DNA from 3 places in the Streptomyces sp. NPDC001231 genome. Region 2 is predicted to be linked to each of the others. Evidence: riboswitches for the same ligand, from Rfam matches in the RefSeq annotation. Region 2 holds a riboswitch; each other region holds the start of a gene.

Region 1 (4,941 bases), on a different contig from region 2:
CGGTGTAGGTGCGCAGGATGGTGGGGATACGAACGGTCACGCTCATGCCAGGCCAGCCTCTCGGAAGGAGTCCAGGGTCGGACGGATCGTCGCGGTCAGGCCGGTGCCGGCCACCGCGTCCAGCGTCTTCAGCCCGTCGCCGGTGTTGAGGACGACGGTGGTCTTCGTCGGATCGAGGACACCGTCCTCGACCAGCTTCTTCGTCACGCCGACCGTCACACCGCCCGCCGTCTCGGCGAAGATGCCCTCGGTCCGCGCCAGCAGCTTGATGGCGTCGACGACCTGCTCGTCGGTCACGTCCTCCACCGCACCGCCGGTGCGGCGCGCGATGTCCAGGACGTACGGGCCGTCGGCCGGGTTGCCGATGGCCAGGGACTTGGCGATCGTGTTCGGCTTCTGCGGCCGCACGATGTCGTGACCGGCCTTGAAGGCGGTGGACACCGGCGAGCAGCCCTCGGCCTGGGCGCCGAAGATCTTGTACGGCTTGTCCTCGACCAGCCCCAGCTCGATCAGTTCCCGCAGGCCCTTGTCGACCTTGGTGAGCTGGGAGCCCGAGGCGATCGGGACGACGATCTGGTCCGGCAGCCGCCAGCCGAGCTGCTCGCAGATCTCGTACGCCAGCGTCTTGGAACCCTCGGCGTAGTACGGCCGCAGGTTGACGTTGACGAAGCCCCAGCCCTCGCCGGCCGGATCGCCGATCAGCTCGGAGCAGAAACGGTTCACGTCGTCGTAGTTGCCCTCGATGCCGACGAGTTCGCCGCCGTAGATCGCGGCCATCACGACCTTGCCCTGCTCCAGGTCGTGCGGGATGAACACGCAGGAGCGCAGTCCGGCGCGGGCGGCCGCGGCGCCGACGGCGCCGGCCAGGTTGCCGGTCGAGGAGCAGGAGAGAGTGGTGAAGCCGAAGGCGCGGGCCGCCTCCAGCGCCTGGGCGACCACGCGGTCCTTGAAGGAGTGCGTCGGGTTGCCGGAGTCGTCCTTCACGTACAGCCCGCCGGTCACCCCCAGTTCGCGGGCGAGACGGTCGGCCCGGACGAGCTTGGTCCAGCCCGGGTTCAGGTTCGGCTTGCCGGCGACGTCCGCGGGGACGGGCAGCAGCGGCGCGTAGCGCCAGATGTTCGCGGGGCCCGCTTCGATCCTCTTGCGCAGCTCCTCGGTGTCGTAGGCCGAGAAGTCGTAGGCGATCTCCAGCGGGCCGAAACACTCCTCGCAGGCGAAGACCGGGCCGAGGGGGACGCGGTGACCGCACTCGCGGCAGCTCAGCGCCGCGGCGGGGCCGAGGTCCACAGTGGAGTCGGTGCTGCTTACAACGGTCTGCACAGCCATGTGAGGCGAGGCCCTTTCTCCTCATCTTCCTCACGACGCATCTCGCCGTGAGACGGATTTGGCACCTTCCCTAGCCGGGAGCCTCGCGAAGACGATCGGCTGTGCTCGCACAGCAGTCGATACGAGAACCGGCTGGAGGGTTGCCGGGGCTTCATCGGGCCGTGTCCCTCTGCCCCTCTGGATGAGCTGTATTCGGTTGTGACGCGGAGGTGACCCCCGGCATGGGATGGTCGTCCGCGTTGTTCAGACTGTAACGGAAGGCCAGGACGGTTGAGTCAGTCGTCCGAAGCGCGAGACAACAGTGAGGAGCCGCTGACCGTGCTGGAAGAAGTCGAGCGCTGGCTGGCCACCCGCTCCTGGTCCGTGGCCGACCGGTCGCTCCACCAGATCCTGGCGGCGAAGCAGCGCACCGGCCAGTCGGTCTCCGTGGTGCTGCCCGCGCTGAACGAGGAGGCGACGGTCGGCGACATCGTCGCGGTGATCCGCCGCGACCTCGTGGAGCGGGCCCCGCTCGTCGACGAGATCGTCGTCGTCGACTCCGGCTCCACCGACCGCACCTTCGAGGTGGCCGCCGCCGCGGGCGCCCGGGTGGTGCGCCGCGACGAGATCCTGCCGCGCCTGCCGGCCGTGCCGGGCAAGGGCGAGGTCCTGTGGCGCTCCCTGCTCGTCACCCGCGGGGACGTCATCTGCTTCGTCGACGCCGATCTGCGGGAGTTCTCCTCCGACTTCGTCACCGGCATCGTGGGCCCGCTGCTCACCGAACGCGACGTCGACCTGGTCAAGGCGATGTACGACCGGCCCTTCTCCGTGCCCGGCGGGCACACCTCCGGACCCGCCGCGGCCGGGCAGGGCGGGCGGGTCACCGAGCTGATGGCGCGCCCGCTGCTCAACATGCACTGGCCGCAGCTGGCCGGCTTCGTGCAGCCGCTCGGCGGCGAGTACGCGGCCCGCCGCTCACTCCTCGAACAACTGCCCTTCCCGGTCGGCTACGGCGTCGAGCTGGGCATGCTGGTGGACGCGCTGCACCTGGTGGGCCTGGACGCGCTCGCCCAGGTCGACGTCGGGGTGCGCAGGCACCGGCACCAGGACGGACAGGCGCTCGGCCGGATGGCCGCCGCGATCTACCGCACCGCCCAGCTGCGCCTGGCCCGGGGCCACCTCGTGCGCCCCTGCCTCACCCAGTTCGTCCGCGGCGAGAACGGCTTCGAGCCGCGGACGTACCACGTGGACACGGAGGAGCGTCCGCCGATGGCCGAGATCGCGGAGTACGCGGCCCGGCAGGTGGCGTGAAACACCGGTACCGCCCGTCTTCCGCCGGCTACGAAGCGGAACCGTACGTTTGAGCGTTTCGGGGCCGGGCTAGGTTGAGGCGTATGGCTTCTACGCACGGTGCCGAGGTACTGGTCGCGTCCAATCGCGGCCCGGTTTCGTACGAGGTGCGCGAGAACGGCTCGCTCCACTCCCGGCGCGGAGGCGGAGGGCTGGTGTCCGGGCTCTCCGCGATCGGCCCGGAGGCGGACGCGGTGTGGGTGTGCGCCGCGCTGAGCGACGCCGACCGGGAGGCGGCGGGCCGCTTCGAGGGCGGGCGCCGGCTGCCGTCGGAGGCGACCGGCGGGCAGCAGGTGCGGATGCTCGACATCGACGCGAAGGTCTTCTCCGACGCCTACAACGGCATCGCCAACTCGGTGCTGTGGTTCGTCCACCACATGCTGTACCAGACGCCGCTGGAGCCGGTCTTCGACGCGGAGTTCCGGCGCCGCTGGAAGTCCTACGAGGCCTACAACCTGGCCTTCGCCGAGGCGCTGGCGGAGGAGGCGACCGAGGGGGCGGCCGTGGTGGTGCAGGACTACCACCTGACGCTCGTGCCGGGGATGCTGCGCGACTTCCGGCCCGATGTGCGCATCGGACACTTCTCGCACACGCCATGGGCGCCGGCGGACTACTTCCGGATCCTCCCCGACGACATCGCCGAGCAGGTGCTGCGCGGGATGCTGGGCGCGGACCGGCTGGGCTTCCTCACCCAGCGGTGGGCGGACGCGTTCGCCGGGTGCTGCGACGCGCTCGTCGGCGGGCTCGGGGGCACCCGGATCGGGGTGCACGGGCTGGGCGCGGACGCGGAGTTCCTGCGGGAGCGGTCGCACCGTGCCGACGTCGAGGAGCGGATGGCGGCGCTGCGCGGGGAGATCGGCACCGGACCGGACGGGCACCCGCGCCGGACGATCGTGCGGGTGGACCGGACCGAGCTGTCCAAGAACATCGTGCGGGGGCTGCACGCGTACCGGCAGCTGCTGGAGGACCGCCCGGAGTGGCGCGAGCGGGTGGTGCACGTGGCGTTCGCCTACCCCTCGCGGCAGGACCTCGCGGTGTACCGGGAGTACACGGAGCAGGTGCGGCGGGTGGCCGAGGAGATCAACGCGCGGTACGGGACGCCCGGTTGGACCCCGGTCCTGCTGCACGTGGAGGACGACTTCGCGCGGTCGCTCGCGGCGTACCGGATCGCCGACGTGGCACTGGTCAACCCCATCCGGGACGGGATGAACCTGGTCGCCAAGGAGGTGCCGGTCGTCTCCGACTCGGGGTGTGCGCTGGTGCTGTCGCGGGAGGCGGGGGCGTACGCGGAGCTGGGGGAGGACGCGGTCGTCGTCAATCCGTACGACGTGGTCGGGACGGCCGGGGCGCTGCACCGGGCGCTGAGCATGCCGGAGCACGAGCGGGCGGAGCGGACGAAGCGGCTGGCCGCCGCCGCGACCGCGCTGCCGCCCGCTCAGTGGTTCCTGGACCAGCTGGAGGAGCTGGGCGGCTGAGGGGCCTGATCCGGACGAGAGGGCCTAGGCGCAATGCCAGTGACTTAAGCGGCTACTGACGCTCCGGGCGAAGGCGTTTCCGCACGTCAGAGCCTCGAAGTGCTACATAAGTCATCGGTATTGGGCCTAGGCGAGGTGGTCCGCCAGGTTCCTCAGCAGTGCCACCACCCCGGCCGGGCCGTCCACCACCAGGTCGGCCTTCTCCGACACCTCCGTGACCTCCGTGCTGCCACTGCAGACCAGGACGCCCGGGACCCCGTCCGAGCGGAGTTCGCCGACCGCGGCGAAGGCCGGCAGGTCGCCCAGGTCGTCGCCCGCGTACAGGACCGACGTGGCGCCCAGGGCGCGGGCGCAGTCCAGGAGGGCGACGCCCTTGTCCATGCCCGGGGGACGCAGTTCGAGGACCATACGGCCGGGCTCGACGATCAGCCCGTGGCGGCCGGCCAGGCCGGCCAGGGGCTCGCGCAGCGCCTCGAACGCGGCCTGCGGGTCGTCCGCGCGACGGGTGTGGACGGCGACCGAGCGGCCCTTCTCCTCGATCCAGGTGCCGTGCCGGGCGCCGATCCGGTCGAGGAGGCCGGGCAGTTCGGCGCGGACCGCGGCGACACCGGGGTGCGGGGGCGGGGCGGTGACCGTGCCCGTGGCGGCGTCCCAGCGCTCGGCGCCGTAGTGGCCGAGGACGACCAGGTGTTCCAGGCCGGGTACGCCCGCGAACCCGCCGTGGCGCACCGCGACGCCGGGCGGGCGGCCGGTGACCACCGCGACGGCGGCCACCTTCGGGGCGAGCGCGGAGAGCGCGGGCACGGCGTCG
Region 2 (4,941 bases):
CCGGGCCGCCCTCACCCCCGCGACGGCCCTGTTCGTGCACGGCAGCTGGGTGCACCTGCTCGGCAACATGCTCTTCCTCTACGTCTTCGGGGCGATGACCGAGGAGCGCATGGGCCGCGTCCGCTTCACGCTGTTCTACGTCGGCTGCGGCTACCTGGCCCTGGTGGGCTACGCGGCCGCCAACGCCGCCTCCGGGCAGAGCCTGGTCGGGGCCTCGGGCGCGATCTCGGCGGTCCTCGGCGCCTTTCTCTACCTCTTCCCCAGCGCCCGGGTGACCAGTCTCTTCCCGTTCCTGTTCTTCCTGCCGCTGCGCTTTCCCGCGTGGGTGGTGCTGCCCTTCTGGGCGGCCCTCCAGTGGCTGGCCGCAGGGCGCGCCGCCGAGGGGCCGCAGGTCGCCTACCTGGCCCATGTGGTGGGCTTCGCCCTGGGCTTCGCCTGCGCGTGGGCCTGGTTCGGACGGAAGACTAGAGTGAAGGCCGCCCCTGCTCCGGCCCCCGAGGGAGAGAACCAGCCGTGATCACCGCGATCGTCCTCATCAAGACCAGCGTGGACCGGATCCCCGAGATCGCCGAGCGGATCGCCTCACTGGACTCGGTCAGCGAGGTCTTCTCCGTCACCGGCACGTACGACCTGATCGCCATGGTCCGGGTGCGGCAGCACGAGGACCTGGCGGAGGTCATCCCGGGGCGGATCAGCAAGATCCCGGGCGTCGAGGGGACGGACACGCACGTGGCCTTCCGCACCTACTCGCAGCACGACCTGGAGGCGGCGTTCGCCATCGGGCTGGACTCCTGACCGCCCCGGGCTCCTGAGCGGGCGGATCACACCGCGGGCACGCAGCGGCCGTCCTCCGTGCGGTACGTCCACTTCGCGCCGTCCCTGACCAGCTCCCGCACCGCCGCCACGAAGCGGTCCACGTGCTCGTCGGGCGTGCCCGCGCCGAAGCTCACGCGGATGGCGTTGAGGGACTTCTCGCCCGGGGCGGCCTCGGGCGCACCGCACTCGCCCTGGCTCTGCGGATCGCCGCCCAGCAGGGTGCGGACCAGGGGGTGGGCGCAGAAGAGGCCGTCGCGGACGCCGATGCCGTACTCGGCGGAGAGGGCGGCTGCGAAGTGGGAGCTGTTCCAGCCCGCCACGACGAAGGAGATCACGCCGACCCGCGGGGCGTCGTCGCCGAACAGGGACAGCACCCTGACCTCGGGCACCTCGGCGAGACCCGCCCGCACCTTGCGGATCAGGTACCGCTCACGCGCGACGAGGTCGCCGAAACCGGCCTCGGTCAGCGCCGTGCAGGCCGAGGCGACGGCGTAGGCGCCGATGACGTTCGGGGACCCGGCCTCGTGGCGGGCGGACGACTCGTGCCACCGCACGTCCACGGAGCCGTCGGCGCGCCGCGCCACCGTACGGCTCGCGCCGCCGCCCGCGAGGTACGGCTCGGCCTCGCGCAGCCAGTCGGCGCGGCCGGCCAGGACGCCGGAGCCGAAGGGGGCGTACAGCTTGTGGCCGGAGAAGGCGACCCAGTCGACGTCGAGGTCGCGGACGGACACCGGGTGGTGCGGGGCGAGCTGGGCGGCGTCCAGGACGATCCGGGCGCCGTGCGCGTGGGCGGCGGCGGCCAGCTCCCGTACGGGCCACAGCTCGCCGGTGACGTTGGAGGCGCCGGTGACGCAGACCAGGGCAGGGCCGTGGGGGTCGCGGCCGGCGAGGGCCCGCTCCAGGGTCGCCACGGCCCGCTCCGGGGTGCGCGGGGCGTCGAGGCAGGTCACCCGCGCGTCCCGCCACGGAAGCAGCGAGGCGTGGTGCTCGGTCTCGAAGACGAAGACCTCGCAGTCCGCGGGCAGCGCGCGGGCGAGCAGGTTGAGGGAGTCGGTGGTGGACCGGGTGAAGACCACCTGGTCCTCCGCACGGCAGTCCAGGAACTCCGCGACCGTCTTCCGGGCGTTCTCGAACAGGTCGGTGGAGAGCTGGGAGAGGTAGCCGGCGCCGCGGTGGACGCTGCCGTAGTACGGCGCGTACGCCGCCACGTCGTCCCAGACGCGCTGGAGGGCGGGCGCGCTGGCCGCGTAGTCGAGCGCCGCGTAGGTGACCTCCCCGCCGGTGACGAGCGGAACGGTGACGTCCCGGCCCAGCACGGGCAGCGGGGCACGGACGGACTGGTCGGCGGCGACGGCGACGGTGGGGTCGGCGGAAACGGACATGGGCGAACTCCCGTGAAAGCAGGCGAAATCACCACGCGAGCGGGCACGGCTCAAGCGTGGAGAAGGGGGGAAAGGGTGATGCGGAGGCGGGGCTCTACGCCCTAACGCATTCGCTTGCTCACGGGAGGCTCCCTCGTACGACCAGGACCCCTGGTGACGCGAGGGGTCCGCGCTTGCCGTAGACCTCGCTGCCTACGGCCTGGTCTTCACCCGGGGCACCCCGCCACGGACGGAGGGTTGCCGGACAGCCGGCCGGGGCCACATGGCTGTCACTCATGACCTGGTTCAGCATCCTGCCACACGATCTTCCACGCGCAAGGCGCAGTCCGGATCGTGGACTGCGCCTTGCGACGGGAGGTTCGGGTATCAGGCGTTGCTGACGGCCACCCAGCGCTCCAGCGTGTGCTTGGCGGACCCGGAGTCGATCGACTCCGCCGCGCGGTCCATCCCGGCCCGGATCTGTTCGACGAGGGTGCCCGGGCCCGGCCGCAGAGCCACCAGCGCCGCCGCGGAGTTCAGCAGGACGGCGTCCCGTACGGGCCCCTTCTCTCCGTCCAGCAGGCGCCGGGCCACCTCGGCGTTGTACGAGGCGTCACCGCCCCTCAGCGCCTCCACGGGCACCAGTTCGATGCCGACGTCCCGCGGGTCGAAGCGCTCCTGGGTCACCTTGCCGTCCCGGACGATCCAGACCTGCGAGGTGGCGGTCGTGGTGAGCTCGTCGAGGCCGTCGTCGCCCCGGAAGACCAGGGAGGAGTGGCCGCGCTCGGCGAAGACACCGGCGACGACCGGTGCCATGCGCGGGTCCGCGACCCCGACGGCCTGGGCCCGCACCCTGGCCGGGTTGGTCAGCGGGCCCAGCACGTTGAAGACCGTGCGGATGGCCAACTGGCCGCGGGCGGCGCCCGCGTGGCGCAGCGCCGGATGGAACTTGATCGCGAAGCAGAAGGTGATTCCGGCCTCCTGCGCGACCTCGGCCACCCGCCGCGGCGTCAGCTCCAGATTGACGCCGAGCTTCTCCAGTACGTCGGAGGCCCCGGAGGCGGAGGACGCGGCCCGGTTGCCGTGCTTGACGACGCCGGCGCCCGTACCGGCCACGACGATCGAGGACATGGTGGAGATGTTCACGGTCTTGGCGCCGTCGCCGCCGGTGCCGACGATGTCGACGGTCTCGCCGGGCACCTCGATCACATTGGCGTGCTCGTACATCGTCCGGACCAGGCCGGTGATCTCCTCCACCGTCTCGCCCTTGGCCCGCAGGGCCACCACGAACCCGGCGATCTGCGCGTCGGTCGCCTCGCCGCGCATGATCAGGTCCATCGCCCAGGCGGTCTCGTCGGCGGTGAGGTTCCGGCCATCCAGCAGGCCGTTCAGCAGGGCGGGCCAGGAGCGGCCCGCCGCGGTGTTGCCTCCAGCGGGGGTCACAGCGTTCATATGCCGCTCCTGGGTCGGTGTCCCGTATGCGGGACGCGAGTCTCGAACAGGTCCACCCTATCCAGCCCCGGGCATGGCGAAGGGCCCCGTCCGGGGATCGGACGGGGCCCTTCGACCGTGGCGTGGCGACGCTCAGCGGTCAGTGATCAGTGGTGGCCGTGGCCGCTCGTGATCTCCTTGTACTCCTCGACGGTCGGCTTCGGGATCTGGTTGTCCTCGCCGTAGTACGCGTTGCTGAGCTTGGCGCGCAGCTTCTGCGAGCCCTTGATCTTGCGCTCGACGCCGTTCTCGTCGACCGCCGGGCCGATCTCCGCCGGCTCGTACTGGTCGTGCGCCGTGAGCGTGTAGAGCTGCTCCTGGCTGAGCGGCTCGTGGACCTCGATGAACTCACCGTGCGGCAGGCGCTTGATGATGCCGGTCTCGCGACCGTGCAGCACCTTCTCCTTGTCGCGGCGCTGGAGGCCGAGGCAGATCCGCTTGGTGGCGACGAACGCGATGATCGGTCCGACGAAGAAGCCGATCCGGACGAACCAGGTGACCGCGTTGATCGACAGGTGGAAGTGCGTGGCCCACAGGTCGTTGCCGCCGCCGACCAGCGTGATCATGTACATCGTGATCCAGGCGACACCGAATGCGGTACGCGTCGGGGCGTTGCGCGGGCGGTCCAGGATGTGGTGCTCGCGCTTGTCGCCGGTGATCCAGGACTCGATGAACGGGTAGACCGCCAGCGCCGCCAGGACCAGGCCGAAGAGGACCAGCGGGATGAACACGCCCAGGACGAGCGTGTGGCCCCAGAAGTTGACCTCCCAGCCCGGCATGAAGCGGACAAGGCCCTCGGCGAAGCCCATGTACCAGTCGGGCTGGGCGCCGGTGGACACCTGGTCCGGACGGTACGGGCCGATCACCCAGATCGCGTTGATCTCGAAGAGCGCCGCGATGATCGCGAGCACACCGAAGACCAGGAAGAAGAAGCCTCCGGCCTTGGCCATGTACACCGGCAGCAACGGCATGCCGACGACGTTCTTGTTGCTCTTGCCGGGGCCCGCGAACTGCGTGTGCTTGTGGTAGAAGACCAGGATCAGGTGGGCGACCACCAGGCCCAGCATGATGCCCGGCAGCAGCAGGATGTGGATCGAGTAGAACCGCGCCACGAAGTCGTGACCGGGGAACTCGCCGCCGAAGAGGAAGTACGAGATGTACGTGCCGACGATCGGCATGGACAGGATCGCACCCTGCGTGAAGCGGACACCGGTGCCGGAGAGCAGGTCGTCCGGGAGCGAGTAACCGGTGAAGCCGGTGAACATGCCCAGGG
Region 3 (4,941 bases), on a different contig from region 2:
CCCTCCGCCCGCAAGCTCGCCGCGTGGGCGGGGCTCACCCCGACGGTCCGCAGCTCGGATATGACGGTCCCGCACGGCCACATCTCCAAGCAGGGTTCGGACTGGCTGCGGTGGATCTTGTGTGAGGCCGCCCGGACCGCCAAGCGGTCTCCGGAGTTCGCCGCCTCCTACCAGCGCCTCGCCCGGCGCCGTGGCAAGAAGATCGCCACCACCGCGATCGCCCGCCGTCTGCTCACCCACGCATACCACCTGCTGCGCGCGGTCCAGGCGCAACACGTCCGGCAGGGGACTCGATGACACCAGCCGACGACAACCGCCAGGGGTGGTCGCAGACTCCGGGTCCGCTCGCATCTTCCCATGAGACGGGCTGTCGCTCGTGCTCGATGACCTGACTGAGCAGCCCGGATCCCCGAACCAACCACGGTCATGGCGCCGGCCCACCCGGCCAGACGCCGAATGGGTGGATGTGAGCTCACTCCGCCAGGCCATCAGCGCATCGGGGGCGTCAACGACCTAATCCCTGAACATTGGTGACGCTTCCTCGCCCCCGACTCAGGGCTGCCGCTCGTCGGCCCTGCCACAAGCACGAGGAAGACCCACCATGGAAAGCACCTCGGCTAAGAACAAAAAGCCGCAGGCCGGGGTCACTTCTACGCTTGACAGGCCCGGCCCTCATGGGTGGGACGATGCTGCTCGGAGCGCGCTGCCGTCCGCGAGGCTGCCGTGAAGGCTCCGGTTCAGCCCCGTTGGCGGGCTGCCGGGTGAGTGCACGTGCATCTCCGGACGGTCACGCTGGCCGCCGCTCTACCGGGGGTGGGTCTTTTCACGCCGGACCCCGCGTTGGTATATCTGGGCGACACTAGGGGGTGGCTGGCCACTTCCGCCGTGCCGGAAGGTCGGGCATCTTGAATACCGCACCCATATGCGGTCGCTGCCGTCAGATCGTCGAACTGCGGAGCGGGATCATCGTCCTGCATTGGAGAGAGGGTTTCTCTTCTTCCCCGTGTCCTGGGTCCTACCGCGCGTCCACGAACGTCCGCTGGCTGAAGGGCGAAGAGCTCGAGCGCTACCAGCTCGAACGGGCAGGGAGGGCCAACCGCCGCCGCCAGCGCCTTCGGGCCGCCCACGACGCTGCCCGCCGCGCCATGAACCCCTACGACGACGACCCAGTTCCAGCGCCGGAATTGCTCCCCATGCACGAAGGTCGCCGCTACGTGGCCGTCATGCTTCCCGGCTCGGGCCCGGCGGACGTGTGGCTCCCGGGCAAGACCCGAGGCGAACAGCAGCGCTTCATCGGCCGCTTCCTGCCCAGCACACACGGCCTCAGGTGGAACGAGAAGCGGGGCTGCTGGAGTGTGCCTACCCGTCACTTCCTCGAGCTGGCTCGACACCTGCTGCGCTACAACCAGGTAATCATGCTTGGGCGTGAGTTCAACCCGTACGAGAGGTGCAACGGCGCCTGCCGTCACGCATTAGGCCCCGACTGCCAGTGCTCATGCAGGGCGAAGTATCACGGTCGAGGGCGATGGAAGGCAGGATGGATCGAGGTGAACGAGTTCGACACCGACTACCGCGGGGACTCCTGGCACTGGACCATCTTCACCCGCGCTACCGACAGGCGATAGTGATATTGGCGTGTTATCTGTGGGACGTCTCCACGCCTCCCCGGGGCACCGACTGCCCGTCAGCTGTCCACCAGGACTGATCGAGACTTAGCGCACGATCCAAACGCGGATGTTCCTCAACCCCCGCCTCCAGCACGCCAGAACTTACCTTCGGCAAATCTCTTGTACTCACTCAAAATCTTGTGCATTCTTCAAGCGTGACTTCAGAGGAACTGCTGGACGACATCTTCGCCATCCGCTGGCCGCTGCCGCACTTCCCCGAGGACGACCAAACCCCTCCGCACGCACGCGGCGCCGCAGTGGACGACGCGTGGAGGCCCCGCGTGGCCTTCCTCCGGAGACTGGGAGCCGCAGCGGCAGACCACGGCCCGGACTACGATCCGCTCCTCGCCGCTCTTGAGGACCTCGTCGCGATCAAGAAGGCCGCCGATGAGCAGATTCGCCTGCTCCTGGCCTACGGCCGGGTCTACGTCACCCCGCGCCCGCACACACTGGAAACCCTCGGCCAGGCCGCCGGCCTCACCCCCTCAGGCGTCAGCCGCGCCTTCGGCGCCAAGGAGATCCTCGCCGTCGGGAACCTAACCGGCCAGCGCCCCGCCGCAGTCGAGATCAACGATCACCACCCCGATATCTTCCCCGGTGATGACAGCCGACGGCGGTGCACCTGGGGAGGCAGCAAGAACAACCCCTGCACCGACGAGCCCAAGTACGCTGTCACCGACAAGTCCGGCACCAAGTGGGCCTGCTGTGACAGCCACCTGCCCGGCTACCTCCGCTCCCGCCCCGCGCCTGAGCCGAACGGGCACTCCGCGTAGGCCCTGTACTGCCGAAGCTGCCGCCAAGTAGCGCTGTGTAGTCGAGCCTTTGCCGCCGACCCGGTCATTTGCCGTCCACATGGGGGCGGGCCAAGTGGCGCAATGGGGAGGTCTTGTCCCACACGTGCCAGCGCGCACCGCACACGGGGTCGGTCTCATACGTCACCTTCGCCGGGAAGCCGTCGGCCCTGACCCGCTCGACGGGCGGACCGGAGAGCACCCTGCCGCATCGGGGGCAACGGTCTGGGGTGCGCATGGGGTGCATGCCCATCGTTGTTCCTGTTCCTGGTCCTGGTCCTGTTGTTTCGGCGTGCGTGTTCGCGGGCTTCGGCGGCCGGTCGCGGGTCCGTGAGGCGGGTGGCCAAGTGACGGAGCTCCAGCTCCCGCCCCTGTTGGTGAACGCTATCCATCCTTGGACGTCCGTCGCGCCGCCGTCGCAGGACAGCAGACGCCAGGCGCCGGGGGTCCAGGCGAAGACCGCGTCCTGGCCGAAGCACCGACCCAGTTCACGCGCCGCCGAGTCGCTCAGGCCGGCGACGGCGGCGCTCTGCTCGATGTGCGTGCCGTGCGCATCACCTCCCGCTGCGGGCCACCACGCGAGCCCTCGCCGGTCGAGATCGTCGAGGAGCAGGGCCTGAGCGCGGGCGTTGTCCTCGTCGAGGGCGGGACGGCCGTGGGCGTCGCACGCCGTGACGACGTGGAGGGCGGCGGTGCCGGCAGGTTCCGGAAGTTCGGGGAAAAGGCCGTCGGCCGTGCCCCGCGGACGCGGTCTGACCCGTACCGTCCGGTCCGGGAATCGGATATCGACGACCGTCCGCCGGTAGAGTTCCCAGTTCGGGGGTGTGGTCGCAGGGTCAGTGACCTGCATGAGGGCCTCCTGTGGACGAAGGACCCCCTTACCCACCGGCAGGGAGATCGGTGCTCGCTCCCACAGGGCCGTGGGAGCAGATTCTCGGCGCTATCGGCGTCGTGACCGAGCGGAACGATGCCACAACACCGGTCAAGGGACAAAGCATTGTGGATCACATTGTGCAGAATCCGGACAGGTGTTACTTTCGCGTCCGGTCACGAGTTCCAGCGTCAAGTCCCGGCTTGCTGGACGACATCCCGCTCGCTGCGGATGCCCCGGGTGACGGCCAGCCCGGCGCGCGGTGCGTTGGGGAACCGCAGATCACCGGGGTGCGGACGTGCACTACCGGGGTCCATCGACTCCGGAAGGTTGACCGCCCGTGCCCGTTTCCGACGCGATCCCCGAATTGCCGATGAGGCTGCAGGTCCAGAAGCCTGAGCCGACACCCGAACCCGCCATGTCCGCAGTCGCAGAGCCGGGCCGCGCGGGCCTGGTGACGATCGGCCTAGATGCTGCCCGGGCGCTGTTCTCCACGGCCGAGGCGAGCGGCTTCGGCCGACCAGGAACTGACGAGATCTTCGACCAGTGGCTCGACAGCGGATTCGACGTCGCCTTCTATCGCAACGCAGACCGCCCCCTTCAGGCACGTGCCGTCAGCCAGGAGGATCGTGTTCCCGAGTCGCTGACCAACAGCCCTATCGGAGAGGCCTGGTTGGAGTCGGTCTGCCTCAATCCTCGCCGGCTCGCACCAGTCGAGCCTCGGGAGCCGGACCCGGTATCCGCGGAGGGCGAGGAGGCTGACGGAACAGATGCCCGGACCGGTGCCGGCATGCCCGGCAACCGCTGGGGAGACGAGGAGGACAAGCGGCGGTACGCGAAGGTGGAGTATCAGGATGACGGCTGCGTTCTGACGGTCGTGGGCGACTTCACCGAAGGAACGGGGAAGGAGTCGGCCTATCACCTGGGTGGCGAAATCACCTCGTACACCGGCGGAGATTGGTTCGAAACGCTCAGCACCCTCACTGAACTCGCTCAGGCAAGGCTGGAAATGGAGGGATGGACCCCGGACGGCCAATGGCAGATCCGGTGGTCCTCCAGCGTGTGTGACGTCACGAACCCGCCGAACGGGACCATTGAGGTGTTCGAGCAGTACGGCTTCGATCCGGACGAGATCACGCAGCACTATGTGTGCATCTACAGCCAGGGCAGCAACGGCTACACCGTCGAGTTCATCGCGGAGCACCGGGGAGAGGACCACGTCATGTACCTCCAGCTGGGGTTGGATCCTGGCAGTGAGGAGCCGGGCAGAGGCAGTCTCGAAGAACTGCGGAGCCACCTGGAGCAAGCGACGGAGCGGGTGCGGGAGGCCGGCTACACCACGCTCGATGGCGACTGGACCGTCCACTGGACACGCTGCCACGTGCCTCTGGCCGAGCTGTGATCGACTGACGGCCCCAGGCTGCGGTGTCCTGTGCCTGTTGTTTCCTTCCAGCCGAAGGACGAAGAGGGCGAGCAGCTGCCGCCCGAGTCCACACTCCTGGCACAGCACCACCACCAACGGGCCGGGGCAGCCCAACACGGCAGAGGCAAACCGCGGTCAATCTCAGCTTGAATTTAAAGGTTCCCCCTCGGCCTTCAAGGTCGGGGGGTG

Evidence for each region. A riboswitch is a leader RNA that binds a small molecule or an ion and turns the genes downstream of it on or off. The one in region 2 is predicted to bind S-adenosylmethionine.
Region 1: another riboswitch for S-adenosylmethionine. It lies ahead of thrC (threonine synthase); the one in region 2 lies ahead of ACFY3J_RS24600 (aminotransferase class V-fold PLP-dependent enzyme).
Region 3: another riboswitch for S-adenosylmethionine. It lies ahead of ACFY3J_RS38020 (hypothetical protein); the one in region 2 lies ahead of ACFY3J_RS24600 (aminotransferase class V-fold PLP-dependent enzyme).

Annotation. Positions count from the first base shown of each region.
Region 1 covers NZ_JBIAXS010000007.1:117,242-122,182, reverse strand. Annotated here, with positions in the region: gene ACFY3J_RS10995 (MoaD/ThiS family protein) at 1-46, opposite strand, end outside; gene thrC (threonine synthase) at 43-1,326, opposite strand; SAM riboswitch class I at 1,345-1,514, opposite strand; gene ACFY3J_RS10985 (glucosyl-3-phosphoglycerate synthase) at 1,645-2,616, shown strand; gene ACFY3J_RS10980 (trehalose-6-phosphate synthase) at 2,700-4,130, shown strand; gene otsB (trehalose-phosphatase) at 4,257-4,941, opposite strand, start outside.
Region 2 covers NZ_JBIAXS010000021.1:30,677-35,617, forward strand. Annotated here, with positions in the region: gene ACFY3J_RS24590 (rhomboid family intramembrane serine protease) at 1-517, shown strand, start outside; gene ACFY3J_RS24595 (Lrp/AsnC family transcriptional regulator) at 514-795, shown strand; gene ACFY3J_RS24600 (aminotransferase class V-fold PLP-dependent enzyme) at 822-2,198, opposite strand; SAM riboswitch class IV at 2,363-2,479, opposite strand; gene trpD (anthranilate phosphoribosyltransferase) at 2,565-3,629, opposite strand; gene ACFY3J_RS24610 (cytochrome bc complex cytochrome b subunit) at 3,776-4,941, opposite strand, start outside.
Region 3 covers NZ_JBIAXS010000057.1:18,708-23,648, forward strand. Annotated here, with positions in the region: gene ACFY3J_RS38005 (IS110 family transposase) at 1-297, shown strand, start outside; gene ACFY3J_RS38010 (hypothetical protein) at 1,823-2,440, shown strand; gene ACFY3J_RS38015 (DUF3293 domain-containing protein) at 2,505-3,308, opposite strand; SAM riboswitch class IV at 3,504-3,613, shown strand; gene ACFY3J_RS38020 (hypothetical protein) at 3,670-4,731, shown strand.